2 regions of the Serratia sp. TSA_198.1 genome follow, and region 2 is predicted to be linked to the other one. Evidence: predicted binding sites of a transcription regulator. Region 2 holds the regulator's gene; the other holds the start of a gene.
The links. The regulator sigma-54, encoded in region 2, starts transcription at its own class of promoters, with help from an activator protein. The targets are predictions, from matches to a motif close to GTTGGCACANNTTTCGCTNT.
Positions count from the first base shown of each region.

Region 1 (5,093 bases), on a different contig from region 2:
CCGCGCTCATGCTGCTGGAACAACTCACCCAGGGTGAAACGCTCGGACAATACCGCCAGCGGCGTGCCACTCAAATTGCTCCATACACCCAGTACACGTTTGAAATCGATATCGACAATCACATTACCTAAATCAAAGATATACAACATAGTCCTCTCCTGATGGGCCGGTGAGATTTCACTGTAGCGGGAAAAGGGGGGGCTGAACAGAGAGCCGACGGAAAAGCGCATAGCGCACGGCAGAAATGGGGAAAGGCAGAGGAAAAAACTCAGGGCGCAGAACGCGCCCTAAGCATAGAACACTCAATCAGCGATTAAGCGTCTTTAGGACCGCGGCTTGCACGCTTACGATCGTTTTCCGTCAGGTGACGTTTACGAATACGTACGGACGTTGGCGTTACTTCTACCAGTTCGTCATCATCGATGAATTCCAGAGCTTGCTCCAGAGACATCTTGATAGCCGGAACCAGAGTAGTGGCTTCGTCAGTACCGGAAGCACGCATGTTGGTCAGCTTCTTACCGGTCAGGCAGTTTACGGTCAGGTCGTTGGAACGTGAGTGAATACCGATGATCTGGCCTTCATACACTTCCGCACCGTGACCCAGGAACAGCTTGCCGCGATCTTGCAGGCCGAACAGGGCGAACGCTACCGCTTTACCCTGGCCGTTGGAGATCAGCACGCCGTTCTGACGCTGGCCGATTTCGCCCTGGCGTACATCGTCGTAGTGGCTGAAGGTGGAGTACAGCAGACCGGTACCGGAAGTCATGGTCATGAACTCGGTACGGAAGCCGATCAGGCCACGCGCAGGGATCAGGTAATCCAGGCGAATACGACCTTTGCCGTCTGGGATCATGTCCTTAACGTCACCTTTGCGCTCACCCATGGCTTGCATGACTGAACCCTGGTGCTGTTCTTCGATATCCAGCGTCACGTTCTCGAACGGCTCTTGCATGCGGCCATCGATTTTACGGTTGATAACTTTAGGACGGGAAACCGCCAGCTCGAAACCTTCACGACGCATGTTTTCGATCAGAACCGACAGGTGAAGTTCACCACGGCCCGATACGCGGAATGCGTCAGCATCTTCGGTTTCTTCAACGCGCAGTGCCACGTTGTGCACCAGCTCTTTGTTCAGACGGTCGAGGATCTGACGTGAAGTCACGTACTTGCCTTCTTTACCACAGAACGGAGAGGTGTTGACGTTGAAGTACATGGTTACGGTCGGTTCATCAACAGACAGTGCCGGCAGCGCTTCAACGGCGTTGGTGTCGCAGATGGTGTCAGAGATGTTCAACTCGCCCAGACCGGTGATAGCGATGATGTCGCCAGCTTCAGCCACGGCAGCTTCGATACGTTCCAGACCCATGTGGGTCAGAACCTTAGCGACTTTACCGTTACGGGTTTTGCCTTCGCTATCAATGATAGTGATCTGCTGGTTAGGTTTAACCTTACCGCGCTTGATACGGCCGATACCGATAACGCCAACGTAGTTGTTGTAGTCCAGCTGAGAGATCTGCATCTGGAACGGCGCTTCGAGCTCAACCTGCGGCGCAGACACGTGGTCTACGATCGCCTGATACAGCGGGGTCATGTCTTCCGCCATCTCGTTGTGGTCGGTGCCCGCGATACCCATCAATGCAGAAGCATAGATGATTGGGAAGTCGAGCTGCTCATCGGTCGCGTCGAGGTTAACGAACAGGTCGAAGACCTGATCGACAACCCAGTCAGGACGTGCGCCCGGACGGTCAACCTTGTTGATTACCACGATCGGCTTCAGACCATTAGCGAAGGCTTTTTTGGTCACGAAGCGGGTTTGCGGCATTGGGCCATCCATTGCATCCACAACCAGCAGCACCGAGTCAACCATTGACATCACACGCTCAACCTCGCCGCCGAAGTCGGCGTGTCCTGGGGTATCCACGATGTTGATGCGGTAGTCTTTCCAATTAATGGCGGTGTTTTTTGCGAGGATGGTAATCCCACGCTCTTTCTCCAAATCGTTGGAGTCCATTACGCGTTCGGTGGCTTCTACACGCTCTCCGAAAGTACCGGATTGTTGCAGCAGCTTATCAACCAGGGTGGTTTTACCATGGTCAACGTGGGCAATAATGGCGATGTTACGCAAATTTTCGATCACAGCTTTGCCTCAGGCATTAGAAATAGCGCGCTATTGTACACGTATTAAGCGAGGTACTAAACAAGATCACAACAGTCTCTTATAAACAACTGTGTACAGGTCAGTTTGTGATCCCTTTCACGGTGCAAAAAGCAGCAGCTGGTGCACTTTTGCACCATTACAGTGCCCCACACTGCGTTATTTGCACCATATAAGTGCAATGCGTCACTGATGGTGCATACTGATTCTGTGCAAAACCCGCGCAGGAAGGCGATTAAAGCGCTTTTGCAAAGTTGGCACAGTTTTCGCTTTAGTCTATTCAAGGCAAAAACAGCCAGTTCCACAGATTCGTTCCACGACGACGACAATAATAAATCCGGGAGAGTTAAGTATGTCCGCTGAACACGTTTTGACGATGCTGAATGAGCATGAAGTGAAATTCGTAGACCTGCGTTTCACTGACACCAAGGGTAAAGAACAACACGTCACCATCCCTGCTCATCAGGTGAATGCCGACTTCTTCGAAGAAGGTAAGATGTTTGACGGCTCCTCGATCGGCGGCTGGAAAGGCATCAACGAATCTGACATGGTGCTGATGCCAGATGCCAGCACTGCGGTGCTGGATCCGTTCTTCGAAGAATCCACCCTGATTATTCGCTGCGACATTCTCGAGCCAGGCACCATGCAGGGCTACGACCGTGACCCGCGTTCCATCTCCAAGCGTGCAGAAGACTTCCTGCGCTCTTCCGGCATCGCGGATACCGTGCTGTTCGGGCCAGAGCCTGAGTTCTTCCTGTTCGACGATATTCGTTTCGGCAGCAGCATCCGTGGTTCCCACGTGGCTATCGACGATGTCGAAGGCGCATGGAACTCCGGCACCAAATACGATGGCGGCAACAAAGGCCACCGTCCGGCAGTAAAAGGCGGTTACTTCCCGGTTCCTCCGGTCGACTCTTCACAGGACATCCGTTCTACCATGTGTCTGACCATGGAAGAAATGGGTCTGGTGGTCGAAGCGCACCACCACGAAGTGGCAACCGCGGGTCAGAACGAAGTGGCAACCCGCTTCAACACCATGACCAAGAAAGCCGACGAAATCCAAATCTACAAATACGTGGTTCACAACGTGGCTCACGCATTTGGCAAAACCGCGACCTTCATGCCGAAACCTATGTTCGGTGATAACGGCTCAGGTATGCACTGCCACATGTCGCTGTCCAAGAACGGCACTAACCTGTTCGCTGGCGACAAATACGGCGGCCTGTCTGAAACTGCCCTGTTCTACATCGGCGGTATCATCAAGCACGCTAAAGCGATCAATGCCCTGGCCAACCCGACCACCAACTCTTACAAGCGTCTGGTCCCAGGCTACGAAGCGCCGGTCATGCTGGCTTACTCAGCCCGTAACCGCTCCGCTTCCATCCGTATCCCAGTGGTTGCCAGCCCGAAAGCGCGCCGTATCGAAGCCCGTTTCCCGGATCCAGCGGCTAACCCGTACCTGTGCTTCGCGGCTCTGCTGATGGCAGGCCTGGATGGCGTGATTAACAAAATCCACCCTGGCGATGCCATGGACAAAAACCTGTATGACCTGCCGCCGGAAGAAGAAGCTGAAATTCCAAAAGTTGCAGGCTCTCTGGACGAAGCGCTGGCTGCACTGAGCGAAGACCGCGAGTTCCTGACCCGTGGCGGCGTATTCACCGACGACGCAATCGACGCTTACATCGACCTGCGTAAAGAAGAAATGGACCGCGTTCGCATGACGCCGCACCCGGTTGAGTTCGAACTGTACTACAGCGTTTAAGCCTTTACCGCGCCATCTGCGGATGGCGCACCAAATTTTATTTGTCGTTTTTTTGTTGCCGTGGAAACTTTCAGCCCATCTTCGGATGGGTTTTTTTCTCCACCGTATTTCTGCAACACTATTCCATACCGCTCGCATCACGGATGGAGTAGCATAGATGCACTAAAAAGGTGCAGGAGTCTGCTTTATGGCAACTGGCAAGCTGCCCGATGCTGGGCAGATCCTCAATTCTCTCATCAACAGCATCCTGCTGTTGGATGATGATCTGGCGGTTCATTACGCCAATCCGGCAGCACAACAACTGCTGGCGCAAAGTTCCCGTAAACTTTTCGGTACACCGTTACCCGAGCTGCTCGGCTATTTCTCGCTGAATGTCGATCTGATGCGCGAGAGCCTGCGAGCTGGCCAGGGCTTTACCGATAGTGAAGTGACACTGGTGGTTGACGGCCGTGCGCATATCCTCTCCCTGACCGCTCAGGCGCTGCCTGAAGGCTATATCCTGGTCGAGCTGGCGCCAATGGATAACCAACGCCGTCTGAGCCAGGAACAATTGCAACACGCCCAGCAGGTGGCGGCCCGCGATCTGGTCCGCGGCCTGGCGCATGAAATCAAAAATCCGCTTGGCGGCCTGCGCGGCGCTGCACAGTTGCTGGCCAAGGCACTCCCCGATCCGGCGCTGACCGAATACACCAAAGTGATCATTGAACAGGCCGATCGCCTGCGCAACCTGGTCGATCGCCTGCTGGGGCCTCAGCGGCCCGGCCAGCACATTACCCAGAGCATTCATCAGGTGGCGGAACGGGTATGCCAACTGGTGTCGCTGGAGAAACCGGACAACGTGACGCTGGTGCGCGACTATGACCCCAGCCTGCCGGAAATGGCGCACGATCCGGATCAGATAGAACAGGTGCTGCTGAACATTACCCGCAATGCCCTGCAGGCTCTGGGCGCTGAAGGTGGCACTATCACACTGCGCACCCGCACCGCGTTCCAGATCACTCTGCACGGCACTCGCTACCGATTGGCGGCACGTATCGATATCGAAGATGACGGCCCCGGTGTTCCAGCGCAGTTGCAGGACACCCTGTTCTACCCGATGGTCAGCGGCCGCGAAGGCGGCACCGGCCTGGGTTTATCCATCGCCCGTAATCTTATCGATCAGCATTGCGGAAAAAT
Region 1 covers NZ_JBQZFP010000010.1:13,314-18,406, reverse strand. The annotation lists gene yihX (glucose-1-phosphatase) at 1-149, opposite strand, end outside; gene typA (ribosome-dependent GTPase TypA) at 314-2,137, opposite strand; gene glnA (glutamate--ammonia ligase) at 2,508-3,917, shown strand; gene glnL (nitrogen regulation protein NR(II)) at 4,105-5,093, shown strand, end outside.
Region 1: glnA (glutamate--ammonia ligase) is a predicted target of sigma-54. The motif match lies at 2,409-2,428, and genes of this name have one in related genera.

Region 2 (5,093 bases):
GTGATCAAGCAAGGCACCATCGACATCAAAGCGGATAAAGTGGTCGTTACCCGTCCAGGCGGCGATCAGAGCAAAACTTATATCGAAGCCTTTGGCAATCCGGTCACCTTCTACCAGATGCAAGACAGCGGCAAGCCGGTAAAAGGCCATGCGCAGAAGGTCCGTTACGATGTGGCTTCGCAGTTGGTGACCCTGACCGGGAACGCCTATCTGGAACAACTCGACAGCAACGTGAAGGGCGATCGCATCACCTACCTGGTGCAACAGCAGCAAATGCAGGCGTTCAGCGATAAAGGCAAACGCGTGACTACGGTTCTGGTACCGTCGCAGTTGCAAGACAAAAACGGGCAAAAGAAGAGTAACTAATCACTTATGGCTACACTCATCGCAGAAAACCTGGCGAAAGCCTACAAAGGCCGTAAAGTTGTTGAAGACGTCAGCCTGAAAGTGAAATCCGGCGAGATCGTCGGCCTGCTGGGGCCAAACGGCGCCGGCAAGACCACCACCTTCTACATGGTGGTCGGCATCGTTCAACGTGACGCCGGCCGTATCGTGATTGACGAAGAAGACATCAGCCTGCTGCCGCTGCACGCCCGTGCGCGTCGCGGCATTGGCTATTTGCCGCAGGAAGCGTCGATCTTCCGTCGCCTGAGCGTGTATGACAACCTGATGGCCGTCCTGGAGATCCGCGAGGATCTCAGCAGCGAGCAGCGTGCGGACCGCGCGGTTGAGCTGATGGAAGAGTTTCATATCTCCCATCTGCGCGATAACCTGGGCCAGGCGTTGTCCGGTGGCGAACGCCGCCGTGTGGAGATCGCCCGCGCGTTGGCGGCTAACCCGAAATTCATCCTGCTGGATGAGCCGTTCGCCGGGGTTGATCCCATTTCCGTTATCGACATTAAAAAAATTATCGAGCACTTGCGTGACAGCGGCTTGGGCGTGCTGATCACCGACCACAACGTGCGCGAAACGCTGGACGTGTGTGAACGTGCCTATATCGTCAGCCAGGGCAAACTGATTGCTCACGGCACGCCGGATGCCATTTTGGCTGACGAGCAGGTGAAACGCGTTTATCTGGGCGAAGAATTCCGCCTCTGAGTGCCGGCGCGTCCTGATGGACGACTGTTAACGGAAGTAGACTGAAGATTATGAAGCAAGGTTTGCAACTCAGGCTCAGCCAACAACTGGCCATGACCCCCCAGCTCCAGCAGGCTATCCGCCTGCTGCAGTTGTCCACGCTTGAGCTCCAGCAGGAGATACAGCTGGCGTTAGAGAGCAATCCCCTGCTTGAGCAGACCGATCTGCACGAAGAAATCGACGCCAAAGAGACTACCGAAACCGAAGGGCTGGATACCCGCGAGGCGCTGGAACAAAAGGACATGCCCGAAGAGCTGCCGCTGGACGCCACCTGGGACGAAATCTACACCGCAGGTACACCGTCCGGCACCGGCACCGATTACAGCGATGATGAGTTGCCGGTCTATCAGGGCGAAACCACCCAGACGCTGCAGGATTACCTGATGTGGCAGGTGGATCTCACGCCATTCTCTGATACCGATGTCGCCATTGCCACCTCGATAGTCGACGCCGTCGACGACACCGGCTATCTCACCGTGCCGCTGGAAGATATTCTGGAGAGCATGGGTGACGAGAGTGTGACAATGGACGAAGTCGAAGCGGTTTTGAAGCGCGTACAGCGTTTTGATCCGGTTGGCGTCGCCGCGCGCGATCTGCGCGACTGTCTGCTGATCCAGCTTTCCCAGTACGCAAAAGATACGCCCTATCTGGCTGAAGCACGCCTGATCATCAGCGAACATCTGGCTCTGTTGGCCAATCACGACTTTCGCAGCCTGATGCGAACAACCCGGCTAAAAGAAGATACACTGAAAGAAGCGATGCTGCTGATACAGTCTCTTGATCCGCGCCCGGGCCAGTCGATCAATACTGGCGAGTCGGAATACGTGATCCCGGACGTGCTGGTACGCAAAGTGCAGAACAGTTGGACGGTAGAGCTCAACGCCGACAGCATTCCGCGGCTGAAGATCAACCAGCAGTACGCCGCAATGGGCAGCAGCGCTCGTAACGACAGTGACGGCCAGTATATCCGCAGCAATCTGCAGGAAGCGAAATGGCTGATCAAGAGCCTGGAAAGCCGTAACGACACCTTGCTGAAAGTCACGCGCTGCATCGTCGAGCAGCAACAGGCATTCTTTGAACAGGGTGCTGAATTTATGAAGCCCATGGTGCTGGCGGATATCGCCCAGGCCGTGGAGATGCATGAATCGACAATCTCACGCGTCACCACGCAGAAGTTTCTGCACAGTCCGCGCGGCATTTTCGAGTTGAAATATTTCTTCTCCAGCCACGTGAATACCGACAGCGGGGGCGAAGCGTCCTCTACGGCGATCCGAGCGTTAGTGAAGAAATTGATTGCGGCGGAAAACCCCGCTAAACCGCTCAGCGACAGCAAGCTGGTCACCCTGCTCTCCGATCAGGGGATCATCGTGGCGCGGCGTACTGTCGCCAAGTACCGAGAGTCTTTGTCCATCCCGCCGTCCAACCAGCGTAAACAGTTGGTTTGACCTCAATAGAGAAGGAAGACACTATGCAGCTCAACATTACCGGACACCACATCGAAATCACCGAACCTTTACGCGAGTTCGTGAATACCAAGTTCGCCAAGCTCGAACAGTATTTTGACCGCATAAATCAGGTGTATGTCGTGCTTAGCGTGGAAAAAGTGCAGCAGATTGCGGAAGCGACGGTGCACGTGAATGGAGGCGAGTTGCACGCCACCTCGGAAGACGAGAACATGTATGCCGCAATTGACACCCTGATCGACAAACTGGCGCGTCAATTGAACAAACATAAAGACAAACTGAAACAACACTGACATTCTGGGCCGTTTCCGTCAGCGGGCACGGCTCAAACATAGCCCAGGTCGTCGGCGCGTTACCTGTATTACCCTGAATAATTGGCGTTGCATCGAGGAGGCATGAGCGCTTATCCCGCGAGCTTACACAGGTAAGTGATTCGGGTAAGTCAGCGCAGCCAACACAGAGACAGCGTCAAGTATGACGGGTATGGGTACCGCGCCGATAAGCCATCAGGGTTAAACAAGGCGAAAAATCACCTCACAAGGCAGCTTGATGGTGTGGTTTTAAGTGAAGATGAGATGAACAACGAAACAATGCAATTAAGCTCGGTGTTAAACATCGAGTGCACCAAAAGCTCGGTACACTGCACCAGCAAGAAACGGGCTTTGGAGATTATCAGCGAACTGGCTGCAAAACAGCTCAACCTGCCATCGCAGGTGGTGTTTGACGCGGTTCTCACCCGGGAGCGCATGGGCAGTACCGGTATCGGCAACGGTATCGCCATTCCCCATGGCAAACTGGAAGAGGACACACTGCGGGCCGTTGGCGTGTTTATCCGTCTCGACCAACCCATTGCCTTTGACGCCATTGATAACCAGCCGGTCGACTTGCTGTTCGCCTTGCTGGTGCCGGCCGACCAATGTAAAACCCATTTGCATACCCTGTCGCTCGTCGCCAAGCGCCTGGCCGACAAAACCGTATGCCGCCGCCTGCGCTCGGCGCAAAGCGACGAAGAGCTTTACCAGATCATTACCGAGTAACGCCCGGCTGGCGTGACTTCCAGCCAGGATAACGATACTGTTTAGCTATGATGGGTTTCGGCTCAGGCCGGAATAATAAAGTTTCTAACGGTGGCGATAAACGCCACTGAGATGCCAGGGGGAGTTGCCACATGGTGCTGATGATTGTCAGCGGCCGTTCCGGTTCAGGGAAATCCGTCGCCTTGCGGGCGCTGGAAGACATGGGTTTTTACTGCGTTGATAACCTGCCCGTGGTACTGCTGCCGCAGCTTGCCAATACGCTGGCGGAACGCAACATATCCGCAGCGGTAAGCATCGACGTGCGTAACATGCCGGAATCGCCGGAAGTGTTTGAATATGCGATGACCCAATTGCCGGACTGCTTTTCTCCGCAATTGCTGTTCCTCGACGCCGACCGTAATACCCTGATTCGCCGCTACAGTGATACCCGCCGCCTGCATCCGCTCTCCACCAAGAACCTGTCGCTGGAAAGCGCGATCGATGAAGAGAGCGACCTGCTTGAGCCGTTGCGCTCAAGGGCCGATCTGCTCATCGACACGTCGGAAATGTCGGTGCATGAGCTGGCCGAAATGCTGCGTACTCGTCTGTTGGGTAAACGCGAGCGCGAACTGACCATGGTATTCGAATCCTTCGGCTTTAAGCACGGCATCCCGATCGACGCCGATTACGTCTTCGACGTACGCTTCCTGCCGAACCCGCACTGGGATCCGAAACTGCGCCCGATGACCGGCCTGGATAAACCGGTCGCCTCGTTCCTCGATCGTCACACTGAAGTGCATAACTTTATCTACCAGACGCGAAGCTATCTGGAACAGTGGCTGCCGATGCTGGAAACCAACAACCGCAGCTACCTGACGGTGGCGATTGGCTGTACCGGCGGTAAACACCGTTCCGTCTACGTAGCCGAACAGCTGGCCGACTACTTCCGCTCACGCGGCAAGAATGTGCAATCGCGCCACCGGACGCTGGAAAAACGTAAACAATGACGGTCAAGCAAACGGTTGAAATCAAAAACAAACTCGGTATGCACGCTCGCCCGGCGATGAAGCTGTTCGAGTTGGTGCAGAGTTTTGACGCCGAAGTGATGCTGCGTAACGACAGCGGTACCGAGGCCGAAGCCAGCAGCGTGATTGCGCTGCTGATGCTGGACTCCGCACAGGGGCGGCATATCGAAGTGGAAGCCACCGGCCCGGACGAGGTGAAAGCGCTGAATGCGGTGATTGAACTGATTAATTCCGGGTTTGATGAAGACTGACTTCCCCGCAACAAAGAAGTAACCCCCAGGAACGCGCCCTTTATGGCGCGTTTAATATTTTTTGGCTCATCGCTTAAATCCGGCTCAAACAGTCCAGCGCCACCGCTTTGAAGCTGTCGAAATTATCGCTGCCCAACAGGCGGCTCATCGAACGTTCGCGTACAAAAGTGACGAACAGATCGTAAATCGCCATCGCCTCTT
Region 2 covers NZ_JBQZFP010000004.1:25,961-31,053, reverse strand. The annotation lists gene lptA (lipopolysaccharide ABC transporter substrate-binding protein LptA) at 1-366, shown strand, start outside; gene lptB (LPS export ABC transporter ATP-binding protein) at 373-1,098, shown strand; gene rpoN (RNA polymerase factor sigma-54) at 1,149-2,582, shown strand; gene hpf (ribosome hibernation promoting factor) at 2,606-2,893, shown strand; gene ptsN (PTS IIA-like nitrogen regulatory protein PtsN) at 3,176-3,637, shown strand; gene rapZ (RNase adapter RapZ) at 3,769-4,623, shown strand; gene npr (PTS phosphocarrier protein NPr) at 4,620-4,892, shown strand; gene ACUTSW_RS17435 (BglG family transcription antiterminator) at 4,966-5,093, opposite strand, start outside.